DNA from 3 places in the Cupriavidus sp. PB-02 genome. Region 1 is predicted to be linked to each of the others. Evidence: predicted binding sites of a transcription regulator. Region 1 holds the regulator's gene; each other region holds the start of a gene.
The links. The regulator LexA, encoded in region 1, represses DNA repair genes until DNA is damaged. The targets are predictions, from matches to a motif close to ACTGTATNNNNATACAGT.

Region 1 (2,265 bases):
CCGAGGTGTGGGTCTTGGCCACGTCGCGTGCCGCGTGGATCTGCTGGTTCAGCACCACCAGCACGCCCTTGCCGCGCGCATCGGGGTGCGTGGCTACGCGGACCGCGTCCAGCAGGTTCAGCGGACCGTCGGCGGACAGCGAGGTCGACGGGCGCATCGCCGCCGTCATCACCACGGGCACCGGGCACGCCTGCGTCAGGTGCAACGCCATCGCGGTTTCTTCCAGCGTGTCGGTCCCGTGTGTGATGACGATGCCGGCGACATCGGCTTGCGCCGACCAGTGCTCCAGCCGCGCGGCCAGCATGCCCCACAGGGCGAAGGTCATGTCCTTGCTATCGACCTGCGCCACCTGCTCCGCCTCGATACGGGCGACGGACTGCAGCGCCGGCAGCGCGCCCAGCAGCGAGGACACGGGCACGGTCGCCGCCTGGTAGCGCGCGCTGCTGGCGGGATTGCCGGACGCGCCGGCAATGGTGCCGCCGGTGGCCAGGACGACAATGCGAGGCAGTTGGGTCATGGGGGCTCAGGAATTCAATACAGGAGGGATGCGAATAGCCGATTGTAACGGCGGACTTGCCGAGGGCCGCGGCCTGAGCGGTCCACCGGCATGCCTATCCATGCGACAGCCCCGAAAAATTCTGCTTGCGCTCAGGCCGATACTGTATAAAATCACAGCATACTGTTTAAACATACAGTGCCCGGCCCGCCGGATGCAGGATTTCCGATTGTCTCGATCCCTTCGATCCCGACGGAATCCCATGCTCCTGGATCTTCCTGCGCGGCCCTGCACGGAACGGCGATCCCATGGCGACCCTGACACCCCGGCAGCAGCAGATTTTCGATCTGATCCGCAACACGATCCGCCGTACCGGCTTCCCGCCCACCCGCGCCGAGATTGCCGCCGAGTTCGGCTTCTCATCCCCCAACGCGGCAGAAGAACACCTGCGCGCGCTGGCCCGCAAGGGCGTGATTGAACTGACGCCGGGCGCCTCGCGCGGCATCCGCCTGAAGGTGTCGCGCAGCGATTCGGAGATGCCGGACCAGTTCTCGCTGCCGATCCCCGGCGTGATGCAGCTGACGCTGCCGCTGGTGGGCCGCGTCGCAGCCGGCAGCCCCATCCTCGCCGCGGAACATATCGACCGCCAGTACCAGGTCGACGCCTCGGTATTTGACGAACGCCCCGATTACCTGCTGCGCGTACGTGGCCTGAGCATGCGCGACGCCGGCATCCTTGACGGCGACCTGCTCGCCGTGCGCCGCGCCAGCGAAGCCCCCAACGGCAAGATCGTGGTGGCGCGCCTCGGTGACGACGTGACGGTCAAGCGCCTGCAACGGCGCGGCGGCCATATCGAACTGATTGCAGAGAACCCGGACTTCGCCAACATCATCGTGGAGCCCGGCCGCGAGGAGTTCTCGCTGGAAGGCATTGCAGTCGGCCTGATCCGCTCTTCCGGCTTCTAGCCGGGCACCGCGGGCCACAGGCCTGCGCGGGCCCGCCCCCGCTTCCATTGTTTTTTGCAGACGCCGCCCGGCTCGCCGGGTGTTGACCCCGCTTTTGCCTGAAAAAGAGGTGCAGCCATGCCGCAAATCCACCACGCCGCCATCCGCCGTCCGGTCAAGCCCGTGCCGTTCCGCCAGTGCAAGGGCGTGCGCGTCTACCAGGGCGCGCAGCGCCGCACCATGGTCGGCAGCATGGCCGCCATCTGCCGGATGCTGGAACTCGAAACCTCCGACAAGCTCGTTGCCTGATCGACAACGCGCGCCGGCACATGCCGGCGCTGGCGGCCGCCATGCATGTCGTTGCACCTTGGCTGCTGCTTAGCTGCGTGCGCAGGCCTTGGTTTCGGTTTCCAGCTCCTGCGGCGTCAGCTGCGGGAACCATGTGTCGCTCTTGCGCAGTTCCAGCGCCGTTCCATCGGGCTTGGCCGTCAGTGAAATCAGGTAGGCGTACTCGAACTGGCCGGTGGCGTTTACCTGGCCAATCCGGATCTCAGTCTGGCTCTTCGCCGGATAGCTAACGACCGTGGCCTCATCGCCGAGGTTATTGCGCAGGCATTTCGCCACATCGCCCATCTGCGCGGGCGTGAACAAGCGCATCGGAGGGCGCGCGCGAATATCCTTTTCGGACGTGCCGCTGGCGCACCCGGCCATCATTGCCGCGATCGCCACGCTGCAGCCGATCACCTTCGCTCGAACAGACATACCAACCCCTTGGGAATGCAAGGCGGGTATGGTACAGGAGGCACACGGATTTCGCGCGGGCTG
Region 2 (2,265 bases), on a different replicon from region 1:
CGGTGCGGACGCACGTCGCCGGCTTGCAAAATGCGCTGCACCTGGCTGCGGCTGATCTGCTCGACAACGCCACGCTCCACGGCGCGCTCCACAATCTCGTCGAGCGTGGGCGTGATCCGTCCCTCAGGTTCCTGCGTTTCACACGCCAGCGCGATCAACTGCAGTCGCGCCTCGTGCGTGATGCGCGGCGGACGGCCGCTGCGCTCGCCCTCGCGAATGCCTTGGGCACCTTGCTGGGCAATGCGCTTGCGCCACAGGCAGACCGTTTGCACCGATACACCCAGTTCCCGCGCAATGGCTGTATTGGCGTGGCCCTCGTGGGCCCACAACGCGATTCGCGCGCGCATCACATCTCGCTGCGGCGCCGTCTTGCGCTCGATTAGCGATAGTAGTTCCTGTCTTTCTTTCTTCGCCAACTTCACTGGCGTTGCATGGCGGCCTCGACTCATCCCGCCATGATATCCGAGGCAATTAATTATTCAAGCTATTTACGGGATGTTGTACTAGTTGGCCCCTGACCGCAAGGTCAAGCCATGAAGCCACGCCTTGGATGCTCGCAAACCGTTGTTGCTATTGACCTTCTGCCCGGGTGTCGTGAGAGGAATGACTTGACAAAACAGATAGTCAGTCGCACGCCAGCGCAGAGAGTGGTCCCGGGGCGGCAGGTGCATTCCCGGCGCGAGCCGGGGCCAGCTGTGCGGCGGCTTCGTCGAACTGTTGCCGGCGTGCCGGCATCGACCGGCCTTGGCGAGGGATCAATAGGAAAAGCCCCACTGCGGTGTGACGGCAACGGAGCTTCATGATACGGAGGCCACGCGGGCCAGAGGACTTGCCTGTCCGATAGCCGGCAACCGCTTACCCGCCCGATGCGCCTTCGGCGGGCCGCTGGCCAAGGATCTCGCGGATGCGGGCGAGGTAGGTGTCGCCCACGGTGCGGTGCATGCGCGCCGCCTCGGCGGCGAACTGCTTGCGGCTGGGCGGGCGGATGCCCAGGCTGCGGCAGATCGTGGACAGGTACGGCTTGCGCTGGCCGCCCAGCCGCAGCGCCGCGGTCTGCAGGGCGGCATCGCCGATGCGCCCGCGCAGCCAGGCCAGCACTTGGCGGTCATAGTCGTTCTGCACACGGATGAGGTGTTCCATCGCCGGGCTCCCACTGTTTATCCATACAGGTACTGTAAATATATACAGTATCTTTGGGGAGGCAAGAAAAGTCCGGCTTAGGTAGCGGAAGATGCCCGTAGGTCGCTAGTTGCGTGCTGTGTTCGCCACCTCAATCAGCGCATCCACCACCACGACGCCCTCGGGCCCGGCCATCACCGGGTTCAGGTCGATCGCGCGGATCGCGCCGCCAGCTTCGTGGATCAGGTTGCCAACCTGTACCGCCAGCCGGCACAGCGCCCCGATATCCACCGCGGGCTCGTTGCGCACGCCGCGCAGCAGCGGGGCAATGCGCAGGCCTGACAGTGCGCGTTCCACGTCGGCTGGCCGGCAAGGAGCCAGCAGCACGGCGGTATCGCGCAGCACCTCCACATACTTGCCGCCGTCGCCGATCACCAGCACCGCGCCGAACACCGGGTCCCAGTGTGCGCCAATCATGCATTCGCGCTGGCCGCGCGACATGCGCGCGACCACGATGCCTTCGCAACTGGCGCCCATGGCCTGCAGCGTGCGCGTCTGCGCGGCGAAGGCGCTGGCGACGGCCTCGGGGTCGTTACAGTGCAGGGCGACCAGACCGTGCTCGCTCTTGTGCGGCACTTGCGGCGAACTGGCCTTGACCGCCACCGGCGCGCCAATGCGGCGCCAGGCGGTGACCGCGGCATCGACGTCCTGGCAGAGATAGTGTTCGACTACCGGCATGCCGGCCGCCACCAGGCGCGCCAGGCTGGAGGCTTCGCTGAGCGTAGCGCCCGGCAATGCGCTGGCCTGCAGGGCAGACGCCGGAGGCACGGGTGGCTCGCCCTCGGCCGCGATCTGCGTTAGCCGCTGCTGGTGCGACAACAGTTGCGCAAACGCGGCCAGCGCTTCGGCTGCGCTGGCGTAAGTCGGCACGCCGGCCTCGCGGAAGGCGTCGGCCACCGGCGGCTGCCAGACCGCCACGGCGATGGGCTTGCCGGCGCTATCTGCAAAGGCCGCGGCATCGCGGGCGAAGCGCGGCACGTCGTAGCCCATGCCCGAAACCGGGATATCCAGCAGGAACAGGTCGGCGCTTGGGTCCTGCGCCACCACCGGCAGCACCTCGCCGAACAGCGCGCTGTTGGTCAGCAG
Region 3 (2,265 bases), 1.9 Mb from region 1:
CTGCGCCGCCGGCGTGAACTGCTGCGGGAAATCGAGGATATTGCGCACGGTGGCGCCGCGGAAGGCGTAGATCGACTGCGCGTCGTCGCCCACCACGGTCAGGCTGCGGCCATCGGGGCGCATGGCCAGCAGGATCGATGCCTGCAGCGCGTTGGTGTCCTGGTATTCGTCGACCAGGATATGGTCGAAACGCGCGCCCATGTCCTGCGCGATGGTGGGCTCGGCCATCGCCTGCGCCCAGTACAGCAGCAGGTCGTCGTAGTCGAGCACGTGCTGCTTCTGCTTGGCCTCGACATAGCCGGCAAAGAGCGTGCGCAGCGCATCGGCCCACATCGCGTAGCGCGGGAACTGCTGCTTGAGCACGTCTTCCAGCGGCGCCTGCGTGTTGACCACGCGCGAGTAGATCGCCAGGCAGGTTTCCTTCTTGGGGAAGCGGCTGGCGGTTTCGGACAGGCCCAGGTCGTGGCGCACCACGTGCATCAGGTCGGCCGAATCGCCACGGTCGCTGATGGTGAAGGCGGGCGACAGGCCCAGCGTCTCGGCGTATTCGCGCAGCAGGCGCGCGCCGATGGCGTGGAAGGTGCCGGACCACTGCAGCGCGGCACGCCCGGCGCCGGTCTGGGTGCCGAGCGCCTGGTCGACGATGCGTTCGACCCGGCGGCCCATCTCGGCGGCGGCGCGGCGCGAGAAGGTCAGCAGCAGGATGCGGCGCGGGTCGGCGCCGCCCAGCACCAGGTGGGCCACGCGGTGCGCCAGCGTATTGGTCTTGCCCGAGCCGGCGCCGGCGATGATCAGCAGCGGCGCGCCGCTGCCGTGCTGGACCGCGGCGCGCTGCTCCGGGTTGAGCCGGGAGAGGTAGGCGGGGGCCGCATCGGCTTCCGGGGCCGCGAGGTCCGCAAGGTTCGAAGCAGGGGCAAGATCCAGTGACACAGGCAGGGCTCGAGGGTCGGGCAGGGCGCGGCCCGCGCATGCGCACGGATCGCCACCAGGATGGAAAGGCTGGGAAAAAGCTGGCGCTAACTGTATATCCATACAGGCCGGCTGCGCAAGCTTGGGAACGCCTGAGCTGGCATCGAAAAAGAAAAAAGGTGCTCGATGAGCACCTTTTCGCGGCCGTTGCAGGCGGTAGCGTTACGCAGACTTTGCCAGGGCCCCGTCCAGCAGCTTGTGCAGCGCATCCCACTCGGGCTCGCCCACATAGCGCTTCAGGATGCGGCCGTCCTTGTCGACCACGAAGGTGGTAGGCGTCAGCTGCACATTGCCAAAGGCCTTGGCCGCGCTGCCGTCCGAATCCATCGCCACCTTGAACGGCAGGGCGCGCGTCTTGGCGTAGTTCACCACGTACATCGGCGGATCGTAGTTCATCGCCACGGCGACGAATTCCAGGCCCTTGTCCTTGAACTGCTCGTAGGTCTTGACCATGTCGGGCATTTCCTTGACGCAGGTGGCGCAGCTGGTGGCCCAGAAGTTGACCATGTAGACCTTGCCCTTCAGGTCGGCGGTGCTGACCTTTTCGCCCGACAGCAGCGTGAAGGTGGCCGCCGGCGCCGCATTGGCCGGCGAAAGCGCGCGGTAGCCGAACCAGCCCAGCAGCGCGAGTACGACAACGGCCGCGACGATGGGCCAGGGCTTGCGGGCGGGTCTGGCGGCGGGAGGGGAAGTCGTCATGGGATGCGGTCAGGCGGATTCGATCGGCAATGGGACATTCTAATGCCGCTGGCGCCCGGGCGCTGCGCGCGGCGTGGCTGCGGCAATCTGCCGCAACCGCATCAGCGCCGGGTGGCGACGGCGGCGCGTGCCTGGTCCAGTGCCTGTTCCAGGTAGGCGCCGTAGAAGTCCGGCTGCATGCCGCGCAGCGACGGGGCGGCGGCGCGGCCCTGCCGGTCGAGGAACAGTACCGTGGGCGCCACGCGCACCTGGTGCGCCCGCGCCCAGGCGCGTGCGGTGGTCAGGTTGCCGTCGGCATCGCGCAGCGGCGTGTCGGCAGTCAGGTCGAGTTCGCGCACCACGGCGATCTCGCCGGCGGCAGCCTGCGGTCCGAGGTAGTTGCGGCGCACGGTCTCGCAATAACTGCAGCCCGGCATCGACACCAGCACCACCACCGGCTCGCCGCGGCGCGCGGCTTCGGCGCCGTGGGCGGCCAGGTCGGTGGCCGGAGACAGGTGCGCCGACCCTGCCGCGGCCTGCACGCCGGTTGCGGCCATCAACGCGCACGCGGCCAGCCAGCAGCGGCAAAGCCTGGCGGATGCGCGGAGGGCGATGTTG

Region 2: a site for LexA is predicted at 1,172-1,189, ahead of AC10V3_RS26180 (CppA family protein). Genes of this name have one in related genera too.
Region 3: a site for LexA is predicted at 1,020-1,037, ahead of AC10V3_RS01365 (ATP-dependent helicase). Genes of this name have one in related genera too.

Annotation. Positions count from the first base shown of each region.
Region 1 covers NZ_CM177694.1:2,782,138-2,784,402, forward strand. Annotated here, with positions in the region: gene AC10V3_RS13020 (asparaginase) at 1-517, opposite strand, end outside; gene lexA (transcriptional repressor LexA) at 805-1,461, shown strand; gene AC10V3_RS13030 (hypothetical protein) at 1,579-1,749, shown strand; gene AC10V3_RS13035 (hypothetical protein) at 1,819-2,169, opposite strand.
Region 2 covers NZ_CM177695.1:1,182,171-1,184,435, forward strand. Annotated here, with positions in the region: gene AC10V3_RS26175 (IS630 family transposase) at 1-449, opposite strand, end outside; gene AC10V3_RS26180 (CppA family protein) at 856-1,140, opposite strand; gene AC10V3_RS26185 (acetate--CoA ligase family protein) at 1,246-2,265, opposite strand, start outside.
Region 3 covers NZ_CM177694.1:279,340-281,604, forward strand. Annotated here, with positions in the region: gene AC10V3_RS01365 (ATP-dependent helicase) at 1-930, opposite strand, end outside; gene AC10V3_RS01370 (TlpA disulfide reductase family protein) at 1,132-1,668, opposite strand; gene AC10V3_RS01375 (SoxW family protein) at 1,770-2,265, opposite strand, start outside.